DNA from 2 places in the Streptomyces sp. NPDC026092 genome. Region 2 is predicted to be linked to the other one. Evidence: riboswitches for the same ligand, from Rfam matches in the RefSeq annotation. Region 2 holds a riboswitch; the other holds the start of a gene.
The links. A riboswitch is a leader RNA that binds a small molecule or an ion and turns the genes downstream of it on or off. The one in region 2 is predicted to bind glycine.

Region 1 (15,514 bases), on a different contig from region 2:
ACTTCCTCGGCCTCGACGTGCTCGACCTGGCCGCAGCCGGCTGGCGCGGCCACTCCGCGCTCCAGTCCGCCGCGCGCCGTACCCGGGATCTGCCGGGCAGCGAGGAGGTCGTCGCGCTCGCGACCCACCGGGTGACCTCCACGCACCGGCCCTACGTCGACGTCTACGTGGACGGCGCCAAGATCGGCACACTGGACGTGCAGCTGAGCGTGGTCTTCTGGATCTCCGGGCTCGTCTGCGTGGTCCGCGACACCTGTCTGACCGGCGTGCGGTCAGGGGAGTGCGCGGTCGACGTGAGCCTGGGGGCGCAGGGGGCGGTGATCGCCGAGCGCCGGGGCGGCCGGCTGGACCTCCCCGGCGGATTCGCGTTGCGGGGCCCGGTGCCGCTGCTGCGCGACGAGCCGAACCCGCACGAGGCCCGGACCGCCCCGGGAATCAGCAGGCGGTGATCAGCCCGTGCTGATCAGCACTCGATGATGTTCACCGCGAGACCGCCCCGCGCCGTCTCCTTGTACTTGACCGACATGTCCGCGCCGGTCTCCTTCATCGTCTTGATGACCTTGTCCAGGGAGACCAGGTGGCTGCCGTCGCCGCGGAGGGCCATCTTGGCCGCCGTGACCGCCTTGACGGCCGCCATGCCGTTGCGCTCGATGCACGGGATCTGGACCAGGCCGCCGACCGGGTCGCAGGTCAGGCCCAGGTTGTGTTCCATGCCGATCTCGGCCGCGTTCTCGACCTGCTCCGGGGAGCCGCCCATGACCTCCGCGAGGGCGCCGGCCGCCATCGAGCAGGCCGAGCCGACCTCGCCCTGGCAGCCGACCTCGGCGCCCGAGATCGAGGCGTTCTCCTTGAAGAGCATGCCGACCGCGCCCGCCGCCAGCATGAAGCGGACCACGCCGTCGTCGTCGGCGCCCGGCACGAAGTTCATGTAGTAGTGCAGGACCGCCGGGATGATGCCCGCCGCGCCGTTCGTCGGGGCGGTGACCACGCGGCCGCCCGCCGCGTTCTCCTCGTTCACGGCCATCGCGTAGAGCGTGATCCACTCCATCGCCAGCGCCGCCGGCTCGCCCTCGGAGCGCAGCTTGCGGGCCGTGTTCGCGGCGCGGCGGCGGACCTTCAGGCCGCCGGGCAGGATGCCCTCGCGGGACATGCCGCGCGAGACGCAGGCCTGCATGACCCGCCAGATCTCCAGGAGGCCCGCGCGGATCTCCTCCTCCGTGCGCCAGGCCTTCTCGTTCTCCATCATCATCGCGGAGATCGACAGGCCGGTCTCCTTCGCGAGACGCAGCAGCTCGTCGCCCGTACGGAACGGGTACTTCAGGACCGTGTCGTCCGGGATGATCGGGTCCGAGCCCTCGACCGCGTCCTCGTCCACGACGAAGCCGCCGCCGACCGAGTAGTACGTCTTCTCCAGGACCAGCGCGCCCTCCGCGTCGTACGCGAAGACCGTCATGCCGTTGGCGTGGTACGGCAGCGCCTTCCGGCGGTGCAGGATCAGGTCCTCGTCGAAGTCGAAGGGGATCTCGTGCGCGCCGAGCAGGTTGATCCGGCCGCTCGCCTTGATCCGCTCGAACTCCTCGTCCGCCGTCTCCACGTTCACCGTGCGCGGAGAGTTGCCCTCCAGGCCGAGCAGGACCGCCTTCGGCGTGCCGTGGCCGTGGCCGGTCGCGCCGAGCGAGCCGTACAGCTCGGCCCGTATCGACGCCGTGTGCGCCAGGAGGCCCTCGTTCTTCAGCCGGCGCGCGAACATCCGGGCGGCCCGCATCGGGCCCACCGTGTGCGAGCTGGACGGGCCGATGCCGATCGAGAACAGGTCGAAGACCGAGATGGCCACGGGGAACTCCTTGTGGGGGGCTGACGCCGTTGTCTGCCGGGGTGGTGCAGAACGGAGGACGAAACAGGCGGAACAAAGGGGTGGGGCACCGCTCACTACCAGTGTGCGCGGTGCCCCGGAGCTTCGTACGAACAAAAGGGTACGAAATTACTTCAGGCCGGGGTACAGCGGGTGCTTCTCGGCCAGAGCGGTCACGCGGGCCTTGAGGGCGTCCGCGTCGAAGCCGGGCTTCAGGGTCTCCGCGATGATGTCGGCGACCTCGGCGAAGTCCTCGGTGCCGAAACCGCGGGTCGCGAGCGCCGGCGTACCGATGCGCAGACCCGAGGTGACCATCGGCGGACGCGGGTCGTTCGGGATCGCGTTCCGGTTGACCGTGATGCCGACCTCGTGGAGACGGTCCTCGGCCTGCTGGCCGTCCAGCTCGGAGTTGCGCAGGTCCACCAGGACCAGGTGCACGTCCGTGCCGCCGGACAGGACCGAGACGCCGTGCGCGGTGACGTCGTCCTGGACCAGGCGCTCGGCCAGGATCCGGGCGCCGTCGAGCGTGCGCTGCTGGCGCTCCTTGAACTCCTCCGAGGCCGCGATCTTGAACGAGACGGCCTTGGCCGCGATCACGTGCTCCAGCGGGCCACCCTGGAATCCGGGGAAGACCGAGGAGTTCAGCTTCTTCGCGAACTCCTTCTTCGCGAGGATGATGCCGCCGCGCGGGCCGCCGAGCGTCTTGTGCGTGGTCGAGGTGACCACGTCCGCGTACGCGACCGGGTTCGGGTGCAGACCGGCCGCGACCAGACCCGCGAAGTGGGCCATGTCGACCCACAGGTACGCCTCGACCTCGTCGGCGATCCGGCGGAACTCGGCGAAGTCCAGCTGACGCGGGTAGGCGGACCAGCCCGCGATGATCACCTTCGGGCGGTGCTCCTTGGCGAGGCGCTCGACCTCGGCCATGTCGACCAGGCCGGCCTCGTCCACGTGGTACGCGACCACGTTGAACTGCTTGCCCGAGAAGTTCAGGCGCATGCCGTGGGTCAGGTGACCGCCGTGCGCCAGGTCCAGGCCCAGGATCGTGTCGCCGGGCTGGGCGATCGCGAAGAGCGCGGCCTGGTTCGCGGAGGCGCCGGAGTGCGGCTGGACGTTGGCGTACTCGGCGCCGAACAGGTCCTTGATCCGGTCGATGGCGATCTGCTCGGCCACGTCGACGTGCTCGCAGCCGCCGTAGTAGCGGCGGCCCGGGTAGCCCTCGGCGTACTTGTTGGTGAGGACCGAGCCCTGGGCCTCCATGACCGAGACCGGAGCGAAGTTCTCCGAGGCGATCATCTCGAGGGTGGACTGCTGGCGGTGGAGCTCGGCGTCGACGGCGGCGGCGACGTCGGGGTCCAGCTCGTGGAGAGGGGTGTTCAGAAGCGACATGAATCGATCCCTACGGGGTCTCGGTTAGCCGGCGGTGAAGGCGGTGTACTCGTCGGCGGTGAGCAGGTCGTCCGGCTCGCCCGCGAGGCGCACCTTGAACAGCCAGCCACCCTCGAACGGGGCGGTGTTCACCAGGGAGGGGTCGTCCACGACGTCCTGGTTGGCCTCGACGATCTCGCCGGTCACCGGGGCGTACAGGTCGCTGACGGACTTGGTGGACTCCAGCTCGCCACAGGACTCGCCCGCGGTCACCGTGTCCCCGACCTCCGGGAGCTGCACGTAGACGACGTCACCGAGGGCGTTCGCCGCGTGCTCGGTGATGCCGACCGTCGCGACGCCGTCGACGACGTCCGACAGCCACTCGTGCTCCTTGCTGTAGCGGAGCTGCTGGGGGTTGCTCATGTCGTGATTCTCCTGGATCGGGGGAGTACTGATGAACGCGGGTCTTACGGGATGAGACGGGAGGTGAGACGTGACGGGGTGGGAAACGTCACTTCTGGCGCTTGTAGAAGGGCAGCGCCACGACCTCGTACGGCTCGTGGGTGCCGCGGATGTCCACACCTACACCCTGGGTGCCGGGCGCGGCGTGCGCCGCGTCCACGTAGGCCATCGCGATCGGCTTTCCGAGCGTCGGCGACGGGGCGCCCGAGGTGACCTCGCCGATGACCTGGCCGTCCGCGACGACCGCCATCCCGGCGCGCGGGACCCGGCGGCCCACGGCGATCAGGCCGACGAGCTTGCGCGGCGGGGCGGTCTCGGCGCGCTCGGCGGCCTTCTCGAGCGCCTCGCGGCCCACGAAGCGGCCCTCGTTCGTCGTCTTCTCGAACTTCACGACCCGGCCCAGGCCCGCGTCGAACGGGGTGAGCGAGGTCGTCAGCTCGTGCCCGTACAGCGGCATGCCCGCCTCCAGGCGGAGCGTGTCACGGCAGGAGAGGCCGCAGGGGATCAGGCCGACCGGCGCGCCCGCCTCGGTCAGCGCCTTCCAGACGCCCTCGGCGTGCTCCGGCTTCAGGAACAGCTCGAAGCCGTCCTCGCCGGTGTAGCCGGTACGGGCGATCAGCGCGGGGACCCCGGCGACCGTGCCCGGGAGGCCCGCGTAGTACTTCAGCCCGTCCAGGTCGGCGTCGGTGAGCGACTTCAGGATGCCGGGGGACTCCGGGCCCTGGACGGCGATCAGGGCGTACGCGTCACGGTCGTCGCGGACCTCGGCGTCGAAGCCCTCGGCACGCGCCACGAGGGCGTCGAGGACGATCTGCGCGTTGGAGGCGTTCGCCACGACCATGTACTCGTGCTCCTGGAGCCGGTACACGATCAGGTCGTCGAGGATGCCGCCGTCCTCCTGGCAGATCATCGTGTACCGCGCCCGGCCCACACCCACCGTGGAGATGTTGCCGACCAGCGCGTGGTCGAGCAGCTCGACGGCCTGCGGACCGGTGACGGTGATCTCGCCCATGTGGGAGAGGTCGAAGAGGCCCGCCTTGGTGCGGACGGCGAGGTGCTCGTCCCGCTCGCTGGCGTAGCGCAGCGGCATGTCCCAGCCGGCGAAGTCGGTCATGGTCGCGCCCAGGGAGCGATGCAGGGCATCGAGGGCGGTCAGACGGGGGGCAGACGTGCTCATGAGGTGGCTCCCGGATCCCAAGGGCGGAAAACATGACGGGCGAGGACGTCCTCCCCATCTGTCATGGAACCTGAGAGGTTCACCGAGGGCATCTCGTCACCGAGACCTCGGCTTGCACCTTGGGTGGGAACGCCGGAAGGCGTCCCGCTTTTCAGATCTGCCTCATCCACGCGGTACGGGGCCTGAGAGATTCAAGGGAGGGTCTTGCTCCTTCGGCGCCCGGGGCCCACCGTGGAGGTGGTTCCGGGACTCTCCCGCGCGGATTCGAGCGGCCGGTATGCGGTTGTGTGCGCTTGGCGCGGACATCATTGCACGCGGTGTCCGATCGGCAAATCGCTTGTGACTGATTACCCCTTCTTTACACTTTGTGGGCAAGGGGTTCTCGGGACCCGACTGGGGGAGAGACGATGACGATCCAGCACTCCGGCGCCTACGCCACGGGCACCGGGACGGGGATACCCGGCCCGCGTGCCCGCGCCCGCGCCAGAACCCGCAGGCGCCGCGCCGCGCCCCTGCTGCGCGACCTGCGCGAGCGCGGCGGCCGCGGCCCCCGGACGCTCGCCTTCGCCGCGGGCGACCTCGTGGTGGTCTCCGGGCTGCCCGGAAGCGGCAAGTCCACCCTGATGCGGCGCGCCGCGGACGGCCTGGGCATCGACTCCCAGGACGCCCGCGAGCGCTGGGAGGCCCGGCTGCCCGCCTTCCTGCCGTACGCGGTCTACCGCCCGCTGGCCCGGATCGCGCACTACGCCGGGCTCTGGCGCGTCCTGCGCGCCGGGCGGAGCGTCGTCGTCCACGACTGCGGCACCCAGTCCTGGGTGCGGAACTGGCTGGCCCGCGAGGCCCGCCGCCGCGGCAGCGCCCTCCATCTGATCCTGCTCGACGTCACGCCCGACACCGCCCGCGCCGGCCAGCGCGAGCGCGGCCGGGGCGTCTCGGGGTACGCCTTCGCCCGGCACCGCCGGGCCGTCGGCCGGCTCCTCGGCTCGGTCGAGTCGGGTCGGCTGCCCCGGGGCTGCGCCTCGGCGACCCTGCTAGACCGGGACGCCGCCGGCGCCCTGCGGACCATCGCCTTCCGCTCCGTCCACTGAGCGCTTTTGGCCACGGGGGTGCCAGGGCGGCGTTAGGGTTCTGCCCCGAGGGCGTCGTGACGAGGACGCGGGAGACGCGCGATCAGGACGCGTGAGACAGCGCGATCAGGACGCGTGAGACAGGGGAAGCGGGAACCGTGGACGTTACGTGGCCGGGCAACGAGCTCGAAGAGGTCCTCGCGGCCTCGCTCGGCAACCCCTCCGCCGGAGGCCGCCTCGTCGAGGTCCTCGGCCGGAGCCCCGTCTGGGTGCCGCTGCCCAACGGCGGCAGCCCCGAGAGCCGTGACCTCGACCTGCCCACGATGGAGATCGACGGACTCCCGTACGTCCCCGTCTTCAGCTCCGAGCAGCAGTTCCTGGCCTGCGTCGGCAGCCACATGTCGTTCACCGTCGCCCCCGCCCGGGACTTCGCCCGCGGCCTGCCCCCGCAGCTCGGCATCGCCGTGAACCCCGGCGGCACCGTCGGCGCCCCGCTGCCCCCGCCCGCCGTCGCCGAGCTCTGCCGGACCGGCCGCACCCCGCTGGACGGCCCCGCGAGCGGCGGCCGGGTCCGGCTCTTCGAGCCCGACTGGCAGGACGACCCCGTCGACTTCCTCTCCGCCGCGGCCGCCGAGTTCGAGGCCACCGGAGTCGTCCTCTCTGCCCGCCGCGCCCTCGCCAGCGTCGAGGGCACCGAACCGGCCCTCTTCGTCGGCGTCGAGCTCGTCACCTGGGACGGCGTCGACCGGAACGCCCCGCTGGACGCCCTCGGCCGCGCGCTCGGCCGGGTCGAGGTGGCCTGGCCGGTCAACCTCATCCTGCTCGACGTCGCACAGGACCCGGTCGGCGAGTGGATGCTGGAGCGGGTGCGCCCCTTCTACCAGCGGGCCTCCTGATAACTAAGCTGATGGGGTCTACGGAAGAGGGGCGGAAAACAGCGTGAGCGCGTCGGGCACCGCTGCGACCGGACAGGTCGAGCACATGCTGCGCCAGGTCACACCCGGACGCTACGAGGCGTACGAGGACCTGCTGCGCGCCCTCGCCGACGGCGGTGTCTGGATGCTGCTCTGGCAGGGCACGCCCGGCTCGTCCGACGCCCAGTACGGGAACATCGAGGTCGACGGCCTCGGGTACGCCCCCTGCGTCACCTCCGCCCAGGAGCTCGCCGCCTCCGGCTGGAACCGAGCCCACGAGGTGGTCACCGGGCGCGAGATCGCCGGCGCGCTCTTCCCCGACCGGGTGGGCATCTGGCTCAATCCGCACGACCAGAACGGCGGCGTCGGCATCCCCTGGGCCGACCTGCGCCGGATCGCCACCGGCCTCGACCGGATGCCGGCCGGACCGCTCAGGCTCTCCGAACCTGCCCTGGAGATCCCGCAGTTCTACGCCCTGCTGACCCAGAACGCCCACCGCACCCCGGCCGTACGGACGCTGCGCCGGGCCTGGGTGCATCCCGCGCTCGGCACCCCGTACCTCGCCATCGGCCTCGACCTGTACGACACCTCGGCCGCCTCGGTCGAGTCGGTGCGGGCGATGATGCGCCAGTCTGTCTCCGCCGTCCCCGACGGCCTGCCCGTCTCGACGGTCGCGATGTCGGACGCGTACGACCCCGTCGCGATGTGGCTGCGCGCCAACGCGCGCCCGTTCTACGACCGCGACGCGCACGCGGCGCCCGCGCCGCCCGCCCCGGGCTACGGCTACCCGCCGGCCGTACCGCGTACGTACTGATACGTCCGTTCCGTCGCACCAATTGACCCCTGTCACACAGGGGTTGGGTCGGATGTCCGTTCTGGCCGAATAGTGGGCGAGATGGTCCGCTGGCGCGATCACAGCGTCCGGATAACGGAAGGCAACGAACCGCATCACGGTTGCGCAAACATTCCCCGTCAGGTCTGGCGGGTGATCGCGACCACATTGAAGACTCCCCGGAACACCGGGCGTTCGGCCTCCTGGCCGGTGCCCCGCAGTTGTTCCACCAAGCCGCTACCCGCGGCGGGCAAGGGCCGGCTACCGGCGGCCGAGAGGGGTCCTCACCACGATGACGGCACCACTGCACGAGACGAGTGCGGCCGAGTCGACCGCCGCCGTCGATGCCGTGCCCCCAGCGCCGCCCGGCAAGACGATCGAGGGACGTTCCCCCTGGCAGATCGCCTGGACCCGGCTCAAGCGCGACAAGCTCGCGCTGGCCGGCGGCGCGATCGTGATCTTCCTGGTCGTCGTCGCGATCCTCGCGCCCGTCATCGTGGGTCTGCTCGGCCACCCGCCGGACGAGTTCCACGAGGACCAGATCGACCCGCTCTTCGGCACCCCGATCGGTCCCTACGGCGGCATCAGCTCCGACTTCCTGCTCGGTGTCGAGCCCGTCAACGGCCGTGACGTCTTCAGCCGGATCGTCTACGGCGCCCGGATCTCGCTCCTCGTCGCCTTCCTCGCTGCGATGTTCGCGGTCGTCCTCGGCACGATCCTCGGCATCGTCGCCGGCTACTTCGGCGGCTGGGTCGACGCGGCGCTCAGCCGCGTCATGGACGTCATGCTCGCCTTCCCGCAGCTGCTCTTCACCATCGCCCTGGTCTCCGTGCTCCCCAACGAGCTGCTCGGCTTCTCCGGTTCGGGGGTCCGCATCGGCGCGCTGGTGATCGTGATCGGCTTCTTCGGCTGGCCGTACGTCGGCCGGATCGTCCGCGGCCAGACCCTCTCGCTGCGCAACCGCGAGTACGTGGAGGCCGCCCGCTCGCTCGGCGCCGGCCGGCTCTACATCCTGCGCCGGGAGCTGCTGCCCAACCTGGTCGCCCCGATCATGGTCTACGCGACGCTCATGATCCCCACCAACATCCTCACAGAAGCGGCCCTCAGCTTCCTCGGCGCGGGTGTGAAGCCGCCCACCGCTTCCTGGGGCCAGATGCTGTCGACGGCCATCTCCACCTACGAGTCGGACCCCCTGTTCATGGTGATCCCCGGCCTCGCGATCTTCATCACCGTTCTGGCGTTCAACCTCTTCGGCGACGGCGTGCGGGACGCGCTCGACCCGAAGGCCGCTCGCTGACCGCCCGCAGACCGCCCGCACGCCCGTACAGACCCGCCCCTGCCGCTGTTGACAGGAGGCAATCAACACCGGCGGACCGCCGTAACGGCCGCCACTATTCCGGAGGTTGCGAGACCATGACTCTGAACAGCTCTTCGCGGCGCAGAATCGCCGCCGGCGCGCTGCTCGCCGCGGCCACGATGGTCGTCACCACCGCGTGTGGCGGCGGCACCGGCGACGGCAAGAGCAAGACCGGCGCACCCGGCTTCAACGCCGCGGTGAACAAGGTCGCCAACCCCTCGGACAAGAAGGGCGGCGAGCTGAAGTTCATCGGCTCGCAGGAGGCCGACTCGTGGGACCCGCAGCGCGGCTACTACGGCTTCGTGTGGGACTTCGCCCGCTACTACACGCGCCAGCTGGTCACCTTCAAGGCCGAGCCGGGCGCCGCCTCCACCGAGCTGGTCCCCGACCTCGCCACCGACGCCGGCAAGGTCTCGGAGGACGGCCTGACCTACACCTTCACGCTGAAGGACGGGGTCACCTGGGAGGACGGCAAGCCGATCACCTCCAAGGACATCAAGTACGGCATCGAGCGCATCTGGGCGCAGGACGTCATCTCCGGCGGCCCGATCTACCTCCAGCAGGTCCTCGACCCCAAGGGCGAGTACAAGGGTCCCTACAAGGACACCACCCCGGACAAGCTCGGCCTGAAGGCGATCGAGACCCCGGACGACAAGACCATCATCTTCAAGCTGCCGGTCGCCAACGGTGACTTCCTGCAGATGCTGGCCATGCCCGCCGCCTCCCCGGTCCGCCAGGACAAGGACACCAAGGCCCAGTACGGCCTGAAGCCCTTCTCCTCCGGCCCGTACAAGTGGCAGTCGTACACCCCGAACAAGTCGATGCTGCTCGTCCGCAACGACAAGTGGGACGCGAAGACGGACACCGTCCGCAAGGCGCTGCCGGACAAGATCAGCGTCAAGTTCACCACCAACGCCGACGACATGGACAACCGTCTGGTCGAGGGCGAGTACGACCTCGACCTCAACGCCACCGGTGTCGGCGCGGCGGCCCGCGCCAAGGTGCTCCAGCAGCACAAGGAGAACGCGGACAACCCGCAGACCGGCTTCATCCGCTACGCGGTCTTCCCGCAGACGGTCATCGACAACGTCGAGTGCCGCAAGGCGATCATCTACGCGGCCGACTCCAAGTCCCTGCAGACCGCCCGTGGCGGCCCGCAGGCCGGTGGCGACATCGCCTCCAACATGCTGCCGCCGGCGATCAAGGGTGCCGACCCGAAGGCCGACCCGTACGGCAAGCTGGAGGGCAAGGCGGACGTGGCCAAGGCCAAGGAGGCCCTGGCCAAGTGCGGCAAGCCGAACGGCTTCAAGACCACGATCGCGGTCCGCAACAACAAGAAGATCGAGATCGCGACCGCCGAGTCCCTCCAGCAGTCGCTGAAGGCCGTCGGCATCGACGCCCAGATCGACCAGTTCGACGGCGCCCAGACCTCCGGCATCATCGGTTCGCCGAAGGTGGTCAAGGAGAAGGGCTACGGCATCATCATCATGGGCTGGGGCGCCGACTTCCCGACCGGCCAGGGCTTCCTGCAGCCGCTCGTCGACGGCCGCTTCATCCTCCAGAGCGGTAACAACAACTTCTCGGAGCTGAACGACCCGGCCGTCAACGGCCTGTTCGACCAGGCGCTGAAGGAGACCGACCCGGTCAAGGCCGGCGAGCTCTACAAGCAGATCAACACCAAGGTCTCCGAGGCCGCGGTCTACCTGCCCTTCACGCACGAGAAGAACATCATCTGGCGCTCCTCGCGACTGACCAACGTCTACACGGCCGACGCCTACAACGGCCGCTACGACTACTCGTCGCTCGGCGTCATGAAGTAAGTCCGAGTCAATCCACCCGCTCCAACGGCGCACCACCCGCCGCTAGGTCCGAAGGGCAGGTGATGGCCGCGCACGGCGGCCGGGGGACCCGATCGGGATCCCCGGCCGCCGGTCGGCCGACCGCATGCTTGCATATCTCGTCCGACGGTTGTTCGCCGTCGTAGTGATGCTGATGGTCGTCACCCTGACGACGCTCAGCATCTTCTTCCTCATCCCCAAGATGACCGGCAGCGACCCTGCCGCGATGTTCGTCGGCAAGCAGGCGGATCCGGCTTCCATCGAAGCTGTCCGGCAGAAGCTGGGCCTGGACGAGCCGATCCTGGTGCAGTTCTGGCACTTCGTCTCCGGCATCTTCGTCGGACGTGACTACACCGGCGGTGGCAGCACCATCCACTGCGAGGCACCCTGCTTCGGCTACTCGTTCCGTACCGAGCAGGACGTCTCGACGATGCTGGTCGACGCGTTCCCCGTGACCCTCTCCATGGTCGTCGGAGCCGCCGCGCTGTGGCTGCTGATGGGCGTCACCACGGGTGTGATCTCCGCGCTGAAGCGGGGCACGGTCGTCGACCGGACCGCGATGATCACCGCGCTCGCCGGCGTCTCGCTCCCCATCTTCTTCACGGGCATGCTGTCGATGTTCGTCTTCCGCACCCAACTGGGCTGGCTCAACGCCTCGTACACGCCCATCAGCGAGTCCTTCGGCAGCTGGTTCGGCGGACTGCTGCTGCCCTGGGTCACGCTCGCGTTCCTGTACGCGGCGATGTACGCGCGACTCACCCGCGCCACCATGCTGGAGGTCCTCGGCGAGGACTACATCCGTACGGCACGCGCCAAGGGCCTGCCGGAGCGGGTCGTGCTCGGAAAGCACGCCATGCGCTCCACGATGACCCCCATCCTGACCATCTTCGGCATGGACCTCGGTGCTCTCGTCGGCGGCGCGATCCTGACCGAGAGCACCTTCAACCTCCAGGGCCTCGGCTGGATGGCCATCAAGGGAGTGACCGAGCGCGACCTGCCACTGATTCTGGCGGTCACGCTCATCACAGCGACCTGTGTCGTCATCGCCAACCTCGTGGTGGACCTTCTGTACGCGGTGATCGACCCCCGAGTGAGGCTCGCATGACGGACAAGCTGACCAAGACCGGCGCGGCCCTGGGTGAACCGGTCGCGGCCTCGAACGCCCCGTCCGACGCCTTCCTCGACGTCCGCGACCTGAAGATCCACTTCCCGACCGACGACGGCCTGGTCAAGTCCGTCGACGGGCTCAGCTTCCAGCTGGAGAAGGGCAAGACCCTCGGCATCGTGGGCGAGTCCGGCTCCGGCAAGTCGGTGACCTCGCTCGGCATCATGGGCCTGCACACCGTCGGCCAGTACGGCCGGCAGAAGGCCCGGATCTCCGGCGAGATCTGGCTGAACGGCCGCGAGCTGCTCACGGCCGACCCCGAAGAGGTCCGCAAGCTGCGCGGCCGCGACATGGCGATGATCTTCCAGGACCCGCTGTCCGCGATGCACCCGTACTACACGGTCGGCGCGCAGATCTCGGAGGCGTACCGGGTCCACCACCCGGTCGACAAGAAGACCGCGAAGAAGCGGGCCGTCGAACTCCTCGACCGGGTCGGCATCCCCGAGCCGGCCAAGCGCTTCTCGAACTACCCGCACGAGTTCTCCGGCGGTATGCGCCAGCGCGCGATGATCGCGATGGCGCTGGTCAACAACCCCGAACTGCTCATCGCGGACGAGCCGACGACGGCCCTCGACGTCACGGTCCAGGCGCAGATCCTGGACCTGATCCGGGACCTGCAGAAGGAGTTCGGCTCCGCGGTCGTCATCATCACGCACGACCTCGGCGTCGTCGCCGAGGTCGCCGACGACATCCTCGTGATGTACGGCGGCCGGTGCGTGGAGCGCGGACCGGCCGAGTCGGTCTTCTACGAGCCGCAGCACCCCTACACCTGGGGCCTGCTCGGCTCGATGCCGCGGATCGACCGCGAGCAGACCGAACGCCTGATCCCGGTCAAGGGCAACCCGCCCAGCCTCATCAACGTCCCCAGCGGCTGCGCCTTCAACCCGCGCTGCCCGTACGCGGACGTGCCCAAGGGCGGCATCACGCGCACCGAGCGCCCCGAGCTGAAGGAGACGGGCAGCCGCCACTACTCCGCGTGCCACATGGAGCGCGAGGAGCGGACCCGGATCTGGACCGAAGAGATTGCGCCGAAGCTGTGAGCGACAAAGCGGTGAGCGACAACGTCGTGAGCGACAAGAAGAGCACTGAGCCCCTGCTCAAGGTCAACGGCCTGGTGAAGCACTTCCCGATCAAGAAGGGGCTGCTTCAGCGCCAGGTCGGGGCGGTCAAGGCGGTCGACGGCATCGACTTCGAGGTCTACCCGGGCGAGACGCTCGGTGTCGTCGGCGAGTCGGGCTGCGGCAAGTCGACGATGGGCCGGCTGATCACCCGGCTGCTCGAACCGACGGGCGGCACGGTCGAGTTCGAGGGCGTCGACGTCTCGCACCTCGGCGTGGCCAAGATGCGTCCGCTGCGCCGCGACATCCAGATGATCTTCCAGGACCCGTACGGTTCGCTGAACCCGCGGCACACGGTGGGCTCGATCGTCTCGGCGCCGTTCAAGCTCCAGGGCGTGGAGCCCGAGGGCGGGGTCAAGAAGGAGGTCCAGCGCCTGCTCGGCCTGGTCGGCCTGAACCCGGAGCACTACAACCGCTACCCGCACGAGTTCTCGGGCGGCCAGCGCCAGCGCATCGGCATCGCGCGGGCGCTCGCCCTCAAGCCCAAGCTGGTCGTGGCGGACGAGCCGGTCTCGGCGCTGGACGTCTCGATCCAGGCGCAGGTGGTGAACCTCCTGGACGACCTCCAGGAGGAGCTGGGCCTGACGTACGTGATCATCGCCCACGACCTGTCGGTGATCCGGCACGTCTCGGACCGGATCGCGGTCATGTACCTGGGCAAGATCGTGGAGCTGGCGGACCGCAAGTCGCTGTACGAGTCCCCGATGCACCCGTACACCCGCGCCCTGATGTCGGCGGTCCCGATCCCGGACCCCCGCCGCAAGGGCGCGAAGAGCGACCGCATCCTCCTCACCGGCGACGTCCCGTCCCCGATCGCCCCGCCGCCGGGCTGCCGCTTCCACACCCGGTGCTGGAAGGCGACGGACCTCTGCAAGACGGTCGAGCCCCCGCTCCTGGAACTCCGCCCGGGCCAGCGTGTCGCCTGCCACCACCCGGAGAACGCGGAGGGCGTGACGGTCCCCGCGGCGCGGGAGTCGGTGGAGGTCACGATCACCAAGCCGGAGCCGGAGCCGAAGCCCGCGGCTCCGGAGCCGACCGCGGAGCCCGCCGAGGGCGACGAGGCCTGACACCCGACGAGGCCCCCGCCGCCACCCGGCAGCGGGGGCCTCGCGCATGCCGGCGGCCAATGCGGGCGGCCTGGCCCTGCGGCCGGCCCCCGCCCCACCCGTCACAATGGTCGCCGTGGTTCACGATCTGTTCAGTCCCGACGTACAGCACGCCCTCGATCTCGTCGGCATCTTCGTCTTCGCCATCTCCGGCGCCCTCCTCGCCGTCCGCAAGAACTTCGACGTCTTCGGCATCGCCGTCCTCGCCGAGGTCACCGCCCTCGGCGGCGGTCTCCTCCGCGACCTGATCATCGGCGCCGTACCCCCGGCCGCCTTCACCGATCTCGGCTACTTCCTCATGCCGCTCGTCGCCACCGTGCTCGTCTTCTTCCTCCACCCCGAGGTCGAGCGCACCCAGACCGCCGTCAACGTCTTCGACGCCGCGGGCCTCGGCCTCTTCGCCGTCACCGGCACCATCAAGGCGTACGAGTACGGCCTCGGCCTCACCTCCTCCGCCGCCCTGGGTCTCGCGACCGCCGTCGGCGGCGGTGTCCTGCGCGACGTGCTCGCCAACGAGGTGCCGTCCCTCCTCCGCTGGGACCGCGACCTCTACGCCGTGCCCGCCATCGTCGGCGCCACGACGGTCGTGCTCTGCATCCGCTTCGAGGCCCTCAACGCGTACACCAGCGGCGCCGCCGTCCTCATGGCCTTCGTGCTCCGTCTCCTCGCCATGCGCTACCACTGGCGCGCGCCCCGCGCCTGGAACCGCCGGTCCTCCGCCCGCGAGGAGCCAGAAAAAGCTACCGCTCAGTAGCCTCCTGCGGTACCGTCGGAACCATGAGCACGAGCATCGAGACGATGGCGGAGACGACGACGGTCAGCGAGTTCGACCGCGACACCGCCGTCACCCTCCGCGCCCCCGGCGTGTACGACGCCGACCTCTCCGCCGGCTGGACGATCATCAGCGCCGTCAACGGCGGCTACCTCCTCGCCCTGCTCGGCCGCGCCCTCGGCGACCACCTCCCGCATCCGGACCCGTTCACGATCTCGGCGCACTACCTCACGCCGTCCGTGCCCGGCCCGGCGGTGATCCGCACCGAGACCGTCCGCACCGGCCGCACCCTCTCCACCGGCCAGGCCTCCCTCTTCCAGTACGCCGAGGACGGCACCGAGGTCGAGCGCATCCGGGTCCTCGCCTCCTACGGCGACCTCGACGCGCTCACCGACGACGTCCGCACCACCGCCACGCCGCCCGCCTTCGCCCCCATCGAGCAGTGCTTCGGCACCGGCGACGGCCCCCGGCCGCCGATCCCCGGCT
Region 2 (15,514 bases):
CCGATTGAGCCCGTCAGTCCTGTGCCGTGCAGCGTCGCCGGTACGAACGAGGACGCCCGAGGCCTACCGAGCGGACAGGGTGAAGTCGGCAGGACCGTCGTCTCTTCAAGGAGGACGCTTCCGACATGAAGGCCGTCGTGATGGCCGGTGGCGAAGGAACCCGACTTCGCCCCATGACCTCGAGCATGCCCAAGCCTCTCCTGCCGGTGGCAAACCGGCCGATCATGGAGCATGTCCTTCGACTGCTCAAGAGGCACGGTCTCACCGAGACCGTCGTGACCGTGCAGTTTCTCGCCTCACTGGTCAGGAACTACTTCGGTGACGGCGAAGAGCTCGGAATGGAGCTCACGTATGCCAACGAGGAGAAACCGCTCGGCACCGCGGGGAGTGTGAAGAACGCCGAGGAGGCGTTGAAGGACGACGCCTTCGTCGTCATCTCGGGGGACGCGCTCACCGACTTCGACCTGACCGATCTGATCGCCTTCCACAAGGAGAAGGGCGCCCTGGTCACCGTCTGTCTGACCCGTGTGCCGAATCCGCTGGAATTCGGCATCACGATCGTGGACGAGGAGGGGAAGGTCGAGCGGTTCCTGGAGAAACCGACCTGGGGACAGGTCTTCTCGGACACCGTGAACACGGGCATCTACGTCATGGAGCCCGAAGTCTTCGACTACGTCCAGGCCGATGTCTCGGTGGACTGGTCGGGTGATGTCTTCCCTCAGCTGATGAAGGAGGGCAAGCCGATTTACGGCTATGTCGCCGAGGGCTACTGGGAGGACGTCGGTACCCACGAGAGCTACGTGAAGGCCCAGGCCGACGTGCTCGAGGGCAAGGTCCAGGTCGACATCGACGGCTTCGAGATCTCGCCCGGCGTGTGGGTCGCCGAAGGCGCCGAGGTGCACCCCGAGGCCGTACTGCGCGGGCCGCTGTACATCGGCGACTACGCGAAGGTCGAGGCCGGCGCGGAGGTGCGTGAGCACACCGTCATCGGGTCGAACGTCGTCGTCAAGAGTGGCGCGTTCCTGCACAAGGCCGTCATCCACGACAACGTCTACATCGGGCAGCAGAGCAACCTCCGCGGCTGTGTCATCGGGAAGAACACCGACATCATGCGGGCGGCCCGGATCGAGGACGGGGCCGTCATCGGGGACGAGTGCCTGGTCGGTGAGGAATCGATCGTTCAGGGCAACGTCCGGGTCTATCCGTTCAAGACCATCGAGGCCGGCGCCTTCGTCAACACCTCCGTCATCTGGGAGTCGCGCGGTCAGGCCCATCTCTTCGGGGCGCGCGGGGTCTCCGGGATCCTCAATGTGGAGATCACGCCCGAGCTGGCGGTCAGGCTGGCCGGCGCGTACGCCACGACGCTGAAGAAGGGCGCGACGGTCACCACCGCGCGTGACCACTCCAGGGGCGCCCGGGCGCTGAAACGGGCCGTGATCTCGGCGCTCCAGGCCAGTGCCATCGACGTACGCGACCTGGAGAACGTACCCCTGCCGGTCGCGCGGCAGCAGACCGCCCGAGGAAGCGCGGGCGGGATCATGCTGCGGACCTCGCCCGGTGTCCCGGACTCCGTGGACATCATGTTCTTCGACGAGCGGGGAGCGGACCTCTCGCAGGCCGGGCAGCGCAAGCTGGACCGGGTCTTCGCACGTCAGGAGTACCGGCGGGCGTTCCCCGGAGAGATCGGAGACCTCTCCTTCCCGGCGAGCGTCTTCGACTCGTACACGGGCTCCCTGCTCCGTAACGTCGATACGTCCGGGATCGCCGAGGCAGGCCTCAAGGTCGTCGTGGACGCGTCCAACGGCAGCGCCGGGCTCGTTCTGCCGAGCCTTCTCGGCCGGCTCCAGGTGGACTCGCTGGTGATCAACCCGGGTCTCGACGAGTCGCGGCCGACGGAGTCGGCGGAGACCCGGCGGGCCGGGCTCGTACGGCTCGGCGAGATAGTCGCCTCGGCGCGGGCCGCGTTCGGGGTGCGGTTCGACCCGGTGGGCGAGCGGCTGTCGCTCGTCGACGAGCGGGGCCGGATCATCGAGGACGACCGCTCGCTCCTGGTCATGCTCGACCTGGTGGCCGCCGAGCGGCGCTCGGGGCGGGTGGCGCTGCCCGTGACGACCACACGGATCGCCGAGCAGGTCGCCGCGTACCACGGCACGCAGGTGGAGTGGACGACGACCTCGCCCGACGATCTGACCAGGGTCGGGCGTGAGGAGTCGACGATCTTCGGTGGCGACGGTCGCGGTGGATTCATCATTCCCGAGTTCAGCAGCGTCTTCGACGGTGCCGCCGCGTTCGTCAGGCTGATCGGTCTGGTCGCGCGGACGCAGCTCACCCTGAGCCAGATCGACGCCCGTATTCCGCGGGCGCATGTCCTGAAGCGGGATGTCGCGACGCCGTGGGCCGTGAAGGGGCTCGTGATGCGGCGGGTGGTGGAGGCGGCCGGCGAGCGGTCCGTGGACACCACCGACGGTGTTCGGGTCGTGGAGGCCGACGGGCGGTGGGTGATGGTGCTGCCCGACCCGGCCGAGGCCGTCACCCATCTGTGGGCCGAGGGGCCCGACGACAGCTCCGCCCAGGCGCTGCTAGACGAGTGGTCGAACGTGGTCGACAGCGCAGGTCACTGAACCACAGGGACGGGTGAGCCGGGTGGTGTCCGTCGGACGCCGCCCGGCTCATCGGTGGGGCCATTCGGCGGTAGCAGCCCCGACGTGCGACGATGTGCGGCATGTCGCAGCAGCCCCCCGTTCGGAGCACCGGAACACCACCGCCGCGTCCGGACGCGTCCATGTCGCTGCTGAACAATGTGATGGACCACGCGCTCGACGACGGCTACGCCGAGGCCTCGGCCCGGCGCGCCGCCGAGGGCGGCGGACTTCCCCGTACGCTCCGGGCCAAGCTGGGCCTCGCGGCGGGGCTCGTCCTTGCCGCCGCCGTGGTGACGGTGGGTGCGGCCGAGGCGCGGATCTCCGCCCCGGTCGTTGCCAAGGAGCGGCAGGAGCTCATCGACCGGATCGAGGCGGAGACCTCGGCGGCCGAGGAGCTGGAGCAGGACGTCGAGAAGATCCGCGCCGAGGTGGGCGAGCGGCAGCGCAAGGCGCTCGAACAGCACGGCGGTGACCAGGCCGAACTGGTCGCCCTGCTCTCGGGCGCGACCCCGGTGCACGGTCCTGGCGTGAAGCTCGTGGTCGACGACGCCAAGGGCACCGAGGGCGATGGCGGGGGTCCCCGCGAGAACAGCGGGTTCACCGACACCGGCCGGGTGCAGGACCGCGACATGCAGCGGGTCGTCAACGGCCTCTGGGAGTCGGGGGCCGAGGCCGTCTCGATCAACGGCCAGCGGCTGACGTCGCTGTCCGCGATCCGGGCCGCGGGCGACGCCATACTGGTCGACAACAAGCCGCTGGTGCCGCCGTACACCGTGCTCGCGGTGGGGGACGGGAAGCGGCTGAGCACCGCGTTCCAGGACAGCGCCGACGGGCAGTATCTGCACGCGCTGCAGGAGAACTTCGGGATCCGCACCAGTATCTCCGCCGAGGCGGAGGTACGTCTGCCGGCCGCGCCGAGCCTGATCGTACGTACAGCAGAGCCGAGGGGAGCCGGGGCGGCCAAGGCCACCGGGCAGGCCACGGCCGACACAGGGAAGGGCACATCTTGATCGCCGTACTGGGCCTGATCGTGGGAGTCGTGGTCGGACTGTTGGTCCGTCCCGAGGTTCCGGCGGTGGTCGAGCCCTATCTTCCGATCGCTGTGGTCGCCGCCCTCGACGCGGTCTTCGGCGGGCTGCGGGCCATGCTCGACGGGATCTTCGTCGACAAGGTCTTCGTGGTCTCCTTCCTGTCGAACGTGGTGGTGGCGGCGCTGATCGTCTTCCTCGGCGACAAGCTGGGCGTCGGCGCGCAGCTGTCGACGGGTGTGGTCGTCGTGCTCGGCATCCGGATCTTCTCCAACGCGGCCGCCATCCGGCGGCATGTCTTCCGGGCGTGACACCGATGAGCAACGACGTGAATCCGGGAACCCCCGAGAACCCCGACGAGAACCCCGACGAGGACCGGCCGAAGCCGACGGAGCCGTCCGCTCCCGCCGCCGAGCCCGAGACGCAGCCGGCCGCCCCGGAGCAGACCGGGCGGCAGCGGCTGGCCGCCGGGCTGTGGCCGCCGCGGGTGAGCCGGGCCCAACTCATCGTCGCCCTGCTGCTGTTCGTCCTCGGCCTGGGTCTGGCCATCCAGGTCCGTTCCACCAGTGACAACAGCGCGCTGCGCGGTGCGCGCCAGGAGGACCTGGTCCGCATCCTCGACGAGCTCGACGACCGCTCGCAGCGGCTCGAGGACGAGAAGGCGCGGCTCGAGACCCAGCGCTCGGAGCTGGAGTCCAGCTCGGACCAGGCCGAGGAGGCGCGCAAGCAGACCCAGGAGAAGGAGCAGCAGCTCGGGATCCTGGCCGGAACCGTCGCCGCGGAGGGTCCCGGCATCACCCTCACCATTCGTGGTGCGGCCGAGGCGGTCGAGTCGGACAAGCTGCTCGACGCGACCCAGGAGCTGCGTGCCGCCGGCGCCGAGGCGATCCAGATCAACGATGTACGGGTCGTCGCTGACAGCTACTTCACAGGAAGTGGCGCCGACATGGAGATCGATGGAACGAAGGTGACCGCTCCGTACGTCTTCAAGGTCATCGGCAAGCCCGAGGATCTCGAGCCCGCGCTCAACATCCCCGGTGGAGTCGTGCAGACGCTGGAGAAGGAGCAGGCCACCGCGACCGTGGCCCGGTCCCAGAAGATCGTCGTGGATGCCTTGCGACCTGCGAATCGGCCTGACTACGCTCAGTCGTCCTCGCAGTGAGGCGGGGGCACATGGCAGCCGCGCGACATGGGGATGGCGTTGCGGGGGGTCGCCGCACCACAAGGGTGGTGCGTGGTGGAAACTGTCGGGTGGATACGGACGTTGTGAGGATGTCCGGGTCGGCAGGTGTGTTCATTCAGGGTTCGTCCTGCCCCACGGGCGGGTCTGTTTCGGTCAAGGGGAATCGCCCGTGAGTTTTTTTGCGAAGTTGTTCGGCAAGAGCGCACGCGAGGACGGCGGCAACGCCAAGCACCGCGCGCCGCGCCACGCCCAGAACGAGGAGGAGCAGGGCGGCGAGCGCCCGCTCTTCCGTGACGAGGTCGGCGGCGAGGGCGCGTCGTCTGTTGACCCTGCCGGTGCCGGGCGCATAGGTTTCGGAGAACCATCAACCTCAAGTACGGGTGGAGGGTTCACGCCCGACCCGTACGCGACCCAGACCTCCGCGGGTCAGCCGCGGCGGGAGGACGCGTCCATGCCGGTGTGTACGAGGTGCGGTCACCGCAATGCCGCGGACAGCCGTTTCTGCTCCCACTGCGGCACGCCGCTGCGGGGCGGGGCGAGCGTGGAGCGCCCGTCCGAGACGACGTCGACGATCTCGATCTCCGGCCTCGAGGCGTACGACGCCGAGGTCACCGGTCAGACGCAGCTGCCGAGCCTGTCGCCCGAGGCGCTGGCGGCCGTCGAGGCGCTGCCGGCCGGATCGGCGCTCCTGGTGGTGCGCCGGGGACCGAACTCGGGCAGCCGCTTCCTGCTGGACAGCGAGCTGACCACGGCCGGCCGTCACCCGCAGAGCGACATCTTCCTCGACGACGTCACCGTGTCGCGGCGCCACGTGGAGTTCCGGCGGGCGCAGGACGGCAGCTTCACCGTGGCCGATGTCGGCAGCCTCAACGGTACGTACGTGAACCGTGAGCCGATCGACTCGGTGGTTCTGTCCGCGGGCGACGAGGTGCAGATCGGCAAGTACCGGCTGGTCTTCTACTCGAGCCAGCGAGGCGTGTGACGCCTCGGGAACTCTTCAGGGAAGGTCCATGTTGCGAACTCCGACGGGCGGTGCCGGACACGGCGCCGCCACCGCGGGCGACCGGCTGGTCAGCATCGGGACGGTGCTGAACCAGCTGCGCGACGAGTTTCCCGAAGTGACCATCTCGAAGATCCGGTTCCTGGAGGCCGAGGGACTCGTCGAGCCCCGGCGGACGGCCTCCGGGTACCGGAAGTTCAGCCCGCAGGACGTGGAGCGGCTCGCCCAGATCCTGCGGATGCAGCGCGATCACTATCTTCCGCTGAAGGTCATCCGGGAGCATCTCGACGCCCTCGCCCGGGGCGAGCAGGTCAGGCTTCCTTCCCCCAGCCCCCAGCGGGACCTGCTGGACGGTGCGTGGGACGTGGACGGTGACCGGCCCACCGCCGCGCGAGTGGGGCGGGCCGAGCTGCTGGCGGCCGCCGAGGTCACCGAGGAGGAGCTCGTGGAGTGGGAGTCGTACGGACTCCTCGTTCCCGGGCCCGAGGGCGGCTACGACGCCGAGGCGGTGACCGTGGCCAGGCTTGTCGCGGATCTGGGGAGATTCGGTCTTGAACCTCGGCACCTTCGGGCAGTGAAAGCGGCCGCCGATCGGGAGGCGGGGCTCGTCGAGCAGATGGTGGCGCCGCTGCGCCGGCACCGTAATCCGCAGACCAGAGCCCATGCGGAGGCCACCGCGAAGGAGCTCGCGGGGCTCTCCGTACGGCTGCACGCGGCACTGGTCCAGACCGCGCTGGGGCTACGGTTGCCGTGATCTTGTGGGGGCCCGACTACCCAAACCGGTCGGGCACGTCCTAGGGTTGCTGTGTGAACGAGCTCGACGTTGTGGGTGTCCGGGTGGAAATGCCCTCCAACCAACCGATCGTGCTCCTGCGTGAAGTGGGAGGCGATCGGTACCTCCCCATCTGGATCGGACCGGGGGAGGCGACCGCGATCGCCTTCGCCCAGCAGGGCATGGCCCCTGCCAGGCCGCTGACGCACGACCTCTTCAAGGATGTCCTTGAGGCGGTGGGCCAGGAGCTCACCGAGGTCCGCATCACCGATCTCCGTGAAGGTGTCTTCTACGCGGAGCTGGTCTTCGCCAGCGGCGTCGAGGTGAGCGCCAGGCCGTCCGACGCGATAGCGCTGGCCCTGCGCACCGGGACGCCGATCTTCGGCAGTGACGGCGTGCTCGACGACGCCGGTATCGCGATTCCGGACGAGCAGGAGGACGAGGTGGAGAAGTTCCGCGAGTTCCTCGACCAGATCTCCCCCGAGGACTTCGGGTCCAGCAGTCAGTAGAGGGTGGCGCCGGCTCTCGTGTGGGCGAGTCCGGTGCGGCCGACTCTGGTGCGGCTGGCTCCGGAGTGGGCCGGGCGGGTCTGGCTTTAGCCTGCGGGGCTGGTTTTGGCCGTCGTGTGCGGGGCGCCATCAGCGCATTCGGAGACCCTTTCCACAGAGAGGGGCACGCGAAACCACTCTCAGGGTGATTATCACTCGGCGTGCCGAGTGTGGCGATCGTTGACGCACCCCTAGTGACTGCCTACCTTCGTGTGGGCAGGTCAAGGACGGAGGGTCGGCGTGATGAGCAGCGGCGACGGTACGGCAGGGGGCTCCCTCGGGCGCGCGCCCGAGGAAAGCGGTCCGTATCCGCTTCACGGCAGTCCCGCGGTGGGCGCTTCGGCCGGTACGGACACGGTGGGGTACCGGGGGCCGACCGCGTGCGCGGCGGCGGGGATCACCTACCGCCAGTTGGACTATTGGGCGCGCACCGGGCTCGTCGAGCCGAGCGTGCGGCCCGCGTACGGATCCGGGACGCAGCGGCTCTACAGCTTCCGTGACGTCGTGGTCCTCAAGATCGTCAAGCGTTTCCTGGACACCGGGGTCGCGCTGCAGAACATCCGGGCGGCCGTTCAGCATCTGCGGGCCCGCGGCTTCCGCGATCTGGAGCGGATGACGCTGATGAGCGACGGGGCGACGGTGTACGAGTGCTCGTCGCCGGACGAGGTCGTGGACCTGCTCCAGGGCGGTCAGGGCGTCTTCGGGATCGCCGTGGGCGTGGTCTGGCGGGATGTCGAGGCGGCGCTGTCGCAGCTGCACGGGGAGCGGATCGATACGGGGGAGACCCTCATCGGGCACAACCCGGGTGACGAGCTTGCCCGGAGGCGGCGCGACCGGGCGGTTTGAGCGGGGGGCTGCGCTCCGGGCGGTCTGAGCGCCGAGGTTCGGGTCTGAGCGCCGGGACTGGGGTTTGAGCGCCGGGGTTGGGGTTTGTGGCGCGCGTCCGTACGGGAGTGCGGGTCGATTGTCAGTGGCGTGGGGCAGCATCGGAGTGTGAGAACCGCGCCGACGATTCTGCATCTCGACATGGATGCCTTCTTCGCCGCCGCCGAGCAGGCGGCCAAGCCGAGTCTGCGCGGAAAGCCGGTGGTCGTCGGTGGTCTCGGCCCGCGTGGGGTCGTGGCCACGGCGTCGTACGAGGCACGGCGGTTCGGCGTCCACTCGGCGATGCCGATGGCGCAGGCGCGGAGGCTCGCGCCGAACGCCGCGTATCTCGTGCCGCGCTTCGGCTTCTACCGTGCGATCAGCGAGCAGGTCATGGAGCTGCTCGGGCGGCTCTCGCCGCTCGTGGAGCCGCTGAGCCTGGACGAGGCCTTCGTGGACCTCGAGGCCGGGGGTGTGGCCGACGACAGCGGGACCGCGCGGGAGGCCGGTGAGCGGCTACGTAGGGACATTCTCGCCACCACGGGGCTGACGGGGTCGGTGGGGCTCGCGGGGTCGAAGATGCTCGCCAAGATCGCCTCCGAGGAGGCCAAGCCGGACGGCCTGGTGCTCATAGAGCCAGGGACCGAGCGGGAACTGCTCGGGCCCAAGTCGGTGCGGATCCTGCCGGGGGTCGGGCCGGCCACGGGGGAGCATCTGCGGCGGGCCGGGATGACCACGGTGTCGGACCTCGCGGACGCGGGCGAGGACGAGCTCGTACGGCTGCTGGGGCGCGCGCACGGGGCCTCGCTGTACCGCATGGCCCAGGGGTACGACGATCGGCCCGTGGTGGCCGAGCGGGACGCGAAGTCGGTGTCGGTCGAGGACACCTTCGACGTGGACCTGCACGACCGGGTGCGGATCCGGATCGAGGTGGAGCGGCTGGCCGAGCGGTGCGTGGGGAGGCTGCGGGCCTCGGGGCACTCGGGGCGGACGATCGTGCTGAAGGTGCGGCGCTTCGACTTTTCGACGCTCACGCGCTCGGAGACCTTGCGGGGGCCCACGGACGACCCGTTGGTGGTCCGGGAGGCGGCGGGGCGGCTGCTGGAGGGGGTGGACACGACGGGTGGGGTGCGGTTGTTGGGGGTGGGGGTGAGTGGGCTTGCGGACTACACGCAGGAGGATTTGTTCGCGCAGGCGGCGGAGGCGGAGGCGGCGGAGGGGGTGCGGGACGGCGGGGGTGCGGTGGAGGAGGTGCCTGTGGGAGTGGGGGCTCCTGAGGCGGGGGAACCCTCTGCCGCCGAGCGGAGGTGGGTGCCCGGGCACGACGTACGGCATGCCGTGTACGGGGCCGGGTGGGTGCAGGGGAGCGGGGTGGGGCGGGTCACCGTGCGCTTCGAGCAGCCGGGGTCGGCGCCGGGGCGGGTGCGGACGTTTCTCGTCGACGATCCGGAGCTGGAGGCGGGGGAGCCGCTGCCGCTGGTGGGGGGCGGGGCGGGGACGGCGGCGGTCGCCTAGGGGGAGTGCGCCCGGCCTCCGGCCGGGCTTGTGTTCACCCGCACCACCCGTGCGAGTGAGAGGGCAGAGGTGCGGGTCTGCTTGTGGGGGTGCGCGCCGTCGGCGGGCTCGGTGGGGTCGGTGGCTGCCCCGCAGGCCCGCGCCGGGACCGGTTGTGCGGGTGGGAGGGCAGAGGTGCGGGTCTGCCTGTGGGCGGCTGTGCGCCGTCGGCGGGCTCGGGGGGTCGGTGGGCTGGCTGTGGTGCGGGAGGGGGCGGCAGGGCTATGTGTCGTCCTGGCCTGCCAGGCGGCCGAAGTCGTGGTCCGGGGGTGGTGGGGGTGGGAGGGCCAGGCTGTAGTGGCGGTAGAGCTGGAGTTCTTGTTCCGGGGAGAGGTGGCGGCCCACGCCGAAGTCCGGGGCGTCCTTGATCAGGGCGCGTTCGTACGGGATGTGGAGGCCGTCCTCGACCAGTTCGCTGGGCTCCAGGGGGACGAACGCGTCGCGGCCGAACAGGCCCGTGCGGACCGCGGCCCACTCGGGGACGCCCGTCGCGTCGTCCAGGTACACCTCGTCCACGGTGCCGATCTTGTGCCCGTTGCGGTCGAACGCCTTGCGGCCGATCAGGCTGCGCGGATCGATGTCGGTCTGCACGGTCCCTCCAACTGGTCGCACCTGCTCTGCGAAGGCCTACAAAGAATACGAAAGTGCACATCTGGGATGTCGGCCACTTGAGCGATGGAAGGCGGAACCGCGCTGGTAGGCTGGCTGTGGCTGTCGACCCCGTGCGGGAGAGTCCTCCGGAGAAACCTTTCGGAGGCGCCGAAGGAGCAAATCCTCCCCGGAATCTCTCAGGCACCCGGTACCGCATGGACGAGGTCACTCTGGAAAGCAGAGCGGAGGTCCGACGGCGTCCGCTCTCACCGACGGTGAAAGCCGGCGAGCCCTGGGCATCGCCGGTGAAGCTCTCAGGTTGAGATGACAGAGGGGGAGGCCGTCCGGGCACCCGCGCCGTGGTGTCCCTCGCAGGTCGTGACGACCAGGAGGCCTCCGTACATGACCGCCAACCGCATTTCGCTCTCCGAACTCGAACAGGGCATCCCGTTCGAGCAGCGGCACATCGGGCCCGACGCCGAAGCCCGGGCCAAGATGCTCGCCCAGGTCGGCTACGGCTCCCTCGACGAGCTGACGGCCGCCGCCGTGCCGGACGTGATCAAGAACGCCGAGGCCCTCGGGCTGCCGGCCGCCCGCACCGAGGCCGAGGTCCTCGCCGAGCTGCGTGAGCTCGCCGATCGCAATCAGGTGCTCGCGCCGATGATCGGGCTCGGCTACTACGGGACCTTCACTCCGCCCGTCATTCTGCGGAACGTCATGGAGAATCCTGCCTGGTACACGGCCTACACGCCGTACCAGCCCGAGATCTCGCAGGGGCGGCTCGAGGCGCTGCTCAACTTCCAGACCATGGTCGCCGACCTCACCGGTCTCCCGACCTCCGGCGCCTCCCTCCTCGACGAGGGCACCGCCGCCGCCGAGGCCATGGCGCTCTCCCGCCGTGTCGGCAAGGTCAAGAACGGGGTCTTCCTCGTCGACGCCGACGCGCTGCCGCAGACCATCGCCGTCATCGAGACCCGCGCCGAGCCGACCGGTGTCGAGGTCGTCGTCGCGGACCTCTCGGCCGGTATCCCGGCCGAGATCGCCGAGCGTGGTGTCTTCGGCGTGCTGATTCAGTACCCCGGTGCCTCCGGCGCCGTGCGTGACATCAAGCCGCTGATCGACGCTGCCCACGAGCTCGGTGCGATCGTCACCGTTGCCGCTGATCTGCTCGCGCTGACGCTGCTCACCTCGCCCGGCTCCCTCGGTGCCGACATCGCCGTCGGTACCACCCAGCGGTTCGGTGTGCCCATGGGGTTCGGCGGCCCGCACGCCGGCTACATGGCCGTCCAGGACAAACACGCCCGCTCGCTGCCCGGCCGCCTGGTCGGCGTCTCCGTCGACGCCGACGGCAACCGCGCCTACCGCCTGGCCCTGCAGACCCGCGAGCAGCACATCCGCCGCGAGAAGGCCACCAGCAACATCTGCACCGCTCAGGTGCTGCTCGCCGTCATGGCCGGGATGTACGCCGTCTACCACGGGCCCGAGGGCCTCAAGGGGATTGCGCAGCGGACCCACCGGTACGCCTCCGTTCTTGCCGCCGGGCTCACCGCCGGTGGTGTCGAGGTCGTCCACGGCGACTTCTTCGACACCGTCACCGTCCGCGTGCCCGGCAAGGCCGCCGCGGCCGTGGCCGCCGCCCGCGAGGCCGGCGTGAACCTGTACCTCGTCGACGCCGACCACGTGTACGCCTCCTGCGACGAGACCACCGGGCGCGCGCAGATCGCCGCCGTCTGGGCCGCCTTCGGTGTCGACGCCGACATCGAGGCCCTGGACGCCGTCACCGAGGACGCGCTGCCCGCCGGGCTGCTGCGCTCCGACGCGTACCTCACCCACCCGGTCTTCCACGCGCACCGCTCCGAGACGTCGATGCTGCGCTACCTGCGCCGGCTCGCCGACCGCGACTACGCGCTCGACCGCGGCATGATCCCGCTCGGCTCCTGCACCATGAAGCTGAACGCGACCACCGAGATGGAGTCGGTGACCTGGCCCGAGTTCGGGCAGATGCACCCCTTCGCCCCGGTCGAGCAGGCGCAGGGCTACGTCACGCTCATCACCGAGCTGGAGGAGCGCCTCGCCGAGGTCACCGGCTACGACAAGGTGTCGATCCAGCCCAACGCCGGTTCGCAGGGCGAGCTGGCCGGTCTGCTGGCCGTCCGCGCCTACCACCGCGCCAACGGCGACGAGCAGCGCACCGTCTGTCTGATCCCGTCCTCGGCGCACGGCACCAACGCCGCCTCCGCCGTGATGGCCGGCATGAAGGTCGTCGTCGTCAAGACCGCCGACGACGGCGAGGTCGACGTCGCGGACCTGCGCGCCAAGATCGAGCAGTACCGCGACGAGCTGTCCGTGCTGATGATCACCTACCCGTCCACGCACGGTGTGTTCGAGGAGCACGTCGCCGACATCTGCGCCGAGGTCCACGAGGCCGGCGGCCAGGTCTACGTCGACGGCGCCAACCTCAACGCGCTGGTCGGGCTCGCCAAGCCGGGCAAGTTCGGTGGCGATGTGTCGCACCTGAACCTGCACAAGACGTTCTGCATTCCGCACGGTGGTGGCGGTCCTGGCGTCGGGCCCGTCGGTGTGCGTGCGCACCTCGCCCCGTACCTGCCGAACCACCCGCTGCAGCCGACGGCCGGTCCGGAGACGGGTGTCGGCCCGATCTCGGCCGCCCCGTGGGGCTCCGCGGGCATCCTGCCGATCTCGTGGTCGTACGTCCGACTGATGGGCGGCGAGGGCCTCAAGCGCGCCACGCAGGTGGCCGTCCTCGCGGCGAACTACATCGCCAAGCGCCTTGAGCCGCACTACCCGGTGCTCTACACCGGTCCGGCCGGGCTCGTCGCCCACGAGTGCATCGTCGACCTGCGCCCGCTGTCGAAGGCGACCGGCGTCAGCGTCGACGACATCGCCAAGCGCCTGATCGACTACGGCTTCCACGCGCCGACGATGTCGTTCCCGGTGGCCGGCACGCTGATGATCGAGCCGACCGAGTCCGAGGACCTCGCCGAGATCGACCGCTTCTGCGACACGATGATCGCGATCCGCGGCGAGATCGAGAAGGTCGCGTCGGGCGAGTGGCCTGCCGGGGACAACCCGCTGGCCAACGCCCCGCACACGGCCGCCGCCCTGGGTGGCGAGTGGAACCACCCGTACACCCGTGACGAGGCGGTCTTCCCGGCCGGTGTCTCGCCCGCGGACAAGTACTGGCCGCCGGTCCGCCGCATCGACGGCGCGTTCGGCGACCGCAACCTGGTCTGCTCCTGCCCGCCGCTGGACGAGTACGACCACTGACGAGCGACCGGCCGCTCGTGACGGCATGAACGCATGAGTCAGGGCCGGTTCGGAGAGTTCTCTCCGGGCCGGCCCTTGCGTGTTCCCTCGTACGGTGTCGTGCCTGACGTTGCCCCGACGTGCCGTCCTGCTGTCAGGCGGCGGTCGTCACGCCGGCCGTCGTCAGCGGGCGGTGCGGGGCGATGATCTGGCCGTCCGGCAGCAGTTCACCGGTGTCCTCGAAGAGCAGGACCCCGTTGCACAGCAGGCTCCAGCCCTGCTCCGGGTGGTGCGCCGTCATGCGGGCCGCCTCCCGGTCGGCGGATTCGGCGGTGGGACAGGCAGGCTGGTGCTGGCACATGGATGGGTTCTTTCGCTGCGTCGTGGTGAGTGAGTGTGTCGTCCTGCGGCTCGGTTCGGTGCTCATGGCCGCCCCCCGTTGTCGGTTCGGTTGGTCCAGTGTTCCCCCACGGACGACGATCCGCAGGTATTTCGCGGCAGCTCTTCCTACTGCATGAAGACGTATCACCCGCGCGGGCGGTTCAGCTCAACTGGGCGGTCTCTTCGGGTGGTTCGGGGTAGTCCTGCTGGGCTAGCCCGTAAGGGGAGGGGGTGTTCGAGGTGGTCGTTCGGCGACAACCCGTCCTCCCGGGGTGCGGGTTCGGGCAGCAGGGCGCCCCGCGGCCGGCCGGGCCGCGGGGCGTGGTGCGCTTCTCGAGGCCCGCTCAGGCCGGCGCCGGGGTGCCGAACAGCGGCGGGGGCGCCAGCCGCAGGGTGAGCACGGGCAACAGGTCGGCGACCAGGTGCGGCTGGTTCGCCGCGATGCCGGGCGGTGCCGGGGCGAGCGGGATCAGCAGGTCGTCAGGGTCGGGCGAGGACGAGGCCCCGTCGGACTCCGTGTCGCCGTGCAGCCAGAGCGTCAGCATGTACAACTCCGGTACGGACAGCAGCCTCGGCTGGTACGTCGTGGGCAGCGCCTCGGCCTGCAGCAGGGCGCGTTCGGTGGCGGTGACGTAAGGGCCCTCGAAGAAGTGCGAGAAGGACCAGCCGTCGGGGGTGAGCATGGTGTCGGCGGCGGCGACCGCCCGGTCGGTGCCCCGGATCAGGAAGCGCCAGCCGGCCAGCCGCGTGCGCGGCGGCTGCCCGGTCGGGGTGACCTGGTCCCGTACGTCGACGACCTGGTCCCGCACGTCGAGGACGTGGACGGGCAGGGGCAGCTCGGGGCTCAGCGGCCCCTGGGCCGCCCGCAGGGCGGGAGTTCGCGCCTCGCGGACGGCGGTGGGGGAACCGAGGGCCGCGAGGACACTGCGCAGGGCCGGCGCGGGGGCCGGGGAGGGTCGGAGCATGATGGGTCGCCTCTCGCTCAGGAGACACGGTGACGCGTGGGCAGGTACGACGGCGCTGTGGGCTGCCGGGCCGAAGGGGCCATGAAGCCATGGCCGGGTGCCAACACTCTGCCTCGTTCGCGGAGTTTATACGAGACGTGTTCACACGATGTTTCCGCTAGCGGTCGCCGATATTGCGCGCAAGGCCGCATCCGGTCTCGCTACGGAGGCGATTCATCGTATTTATGCCGGGTGCCGGTCGTCTGCCTGCGAGAACTTCACCGGAGCGGACGGCCGGATATCGACCCCATGCTTTCGATGAATATGTTCGGGGAATATGTCCATTGCCGGATGCCGTCGGGACGTGCCGGGCGATTGCTCGTTCCAGCCTATCGTTCAACGAGGGCGCTCCGCAGGCGTTATGGATCAATCGCGTGGGCATCATCGTTCCGTGACACGCGCGGCCGTCGCCGTGGCCGCCCGATCGGGAGGGAAGCTTCCATGGGGGAGAAGGTCGTGGCGGACAGGTTCGACCTGTCCGATCGGCAGCGATACCGCAGGAAGCTCCAGCAGTGCCTGGCGGGTCTTGCGAGGCTCCTGGCGGAGAAGCGGTTCGACCGGCCGAGGAATCTGATGGGCCTGGAGATCGAACTCAATCTCGCGGGTGCCGACGGCATGCCCAGGATGGTGAATGGGGCCGTCCTGGAACGCATCGCGAGCTCGGATTTCCAGACGGAACT

Region 1: linked by a shared signal. The riboswitch ahead of gcvT (glycine cleavage system aminomethyltransferase GcvT) and the one ahead of gcvP (aminomethyl-transferring glycine dehydrogenase) in region 2 are both predicted to bind glycine.

What each region holds. Positions count from the first base shown of each region.
Region 1 covers NZ_JBEZYN010000002.1:276,414-291,927, reverse strand. Annotated here, with positions in the region: gene AB0F56_RS03960 (hypothetical protein) at 1-449, shown strand, start outside; gene AB0F56_RS03955 (L-serine ammonia-lyase) at 464-1,834, opposite strand; gene glyA (serine hydroxymethyltransferase) at 1,982-3,241, opposite strand; gene gcvH (glycine cleavage system protein GcvH) at 3,266-3,643, opposite strand; gene gcvT (glycine cleavage system aminomethyltransferase GcvT) at 3,732-4,859, opposite strand; glycine riboswitch at 5,021-5,126, opposite strand; gene AB0F56_RS03935 (AAA family ATPase) at 5,267-5,947, shown strand; gene AB0F56_RS03930 (enhanced serine sensitivity protein SseB) at 6,085-6,822, shown strand; gene AB0F56_RS03925 (enhanced serine sensitivity protein SseB C-terminal domain-containing protein) at 6,866-7,654, shown strand; gene AB0F56_RS03920 (ABC transporter permease) at 7,965-8,969, shown strand; gene AB0F56_RS03915 (ABC transporter substrate-binding protein) at 9,086-10,849, shown strand; gene AB0F56_RS03910 (ABC transporter permease) at 10,974-11,972, shown strand; gene AB0F56_RS03905 (ABC transporter ATP-binding protein) at 11,969-13,072, shown strand; gene AB0F56_RS03900 (dipeptide ABC transporter ATP-binding protein) at 13,084-14,217, shown strand; gene AB0F56_RS03895 (trimeric intracellular cation channel family protein) at 14,333-15,010, shown strand; gene AB0F56_RS03890 (thioesterase family protein) at 15,055-15,514, shown strand, end outside.
Region 2 covers NZ_JBEZYN010000009.1:842-16,355, forward strand. Annotated here, with positions in the region: gene AB0F56_RS16555 (CDP-alcohol phosphatidyltransferase family protein) at 1-8, shown strand, start outside; gene AB0F56_RS16560 (mannose-1-phosphate guanyltransferase) at 126-2,621, shown strand; gene AB0F56_RS16565 (DUF881 domain-containing protein) at 2,723-3,652, shown strand; gene AB0F56_RS16570 (small basic family protein) at 3,649-3,981, shown strand; gene AB0F56_RS16575 (DUF881 domain-containing protein) at 3,987-4,832, shown strand; gene AB0F56_RS16580 (FHA domain-containing protein) at 4,915-5,835, shown strand; gene AB0F56_RS16585 (MerR family transcriptional regulator) at 5,864-6,607, shown strand; gene AB0F56_RS16590 (bifunctional nuclease family protein) at 6,661-7,134, shown strand; gene AB0F56_RS16595 (MerR family transcriptional regulator) at 7,417-8,019, shown strand; gene AB0F56_RS16600 (DNA polymerase IV) at 8,167-9,552, shown strand; gene AB0F56_RS16605 (PRC-barrel domain-containing protein) at 9,814-10,182, opposite strand; glycine riboswitch at 10,307-10,406, shown strand; gene gcvP (aminomethyl-transferring glycine dehydrogenase) at 10,585-13,470, shown strand; gene AB0F56_RS16615 (DUF5999 family protein) at 13,604-13,810, opposite strand; gene AB0F56_RS16620 (hypothetical protein) at 14,175-14,795, opposite strand; gene AB0F56_RS16625 (glutamate-cysteine ligase family protein) at 15,276-15,514, shown strand, end outside.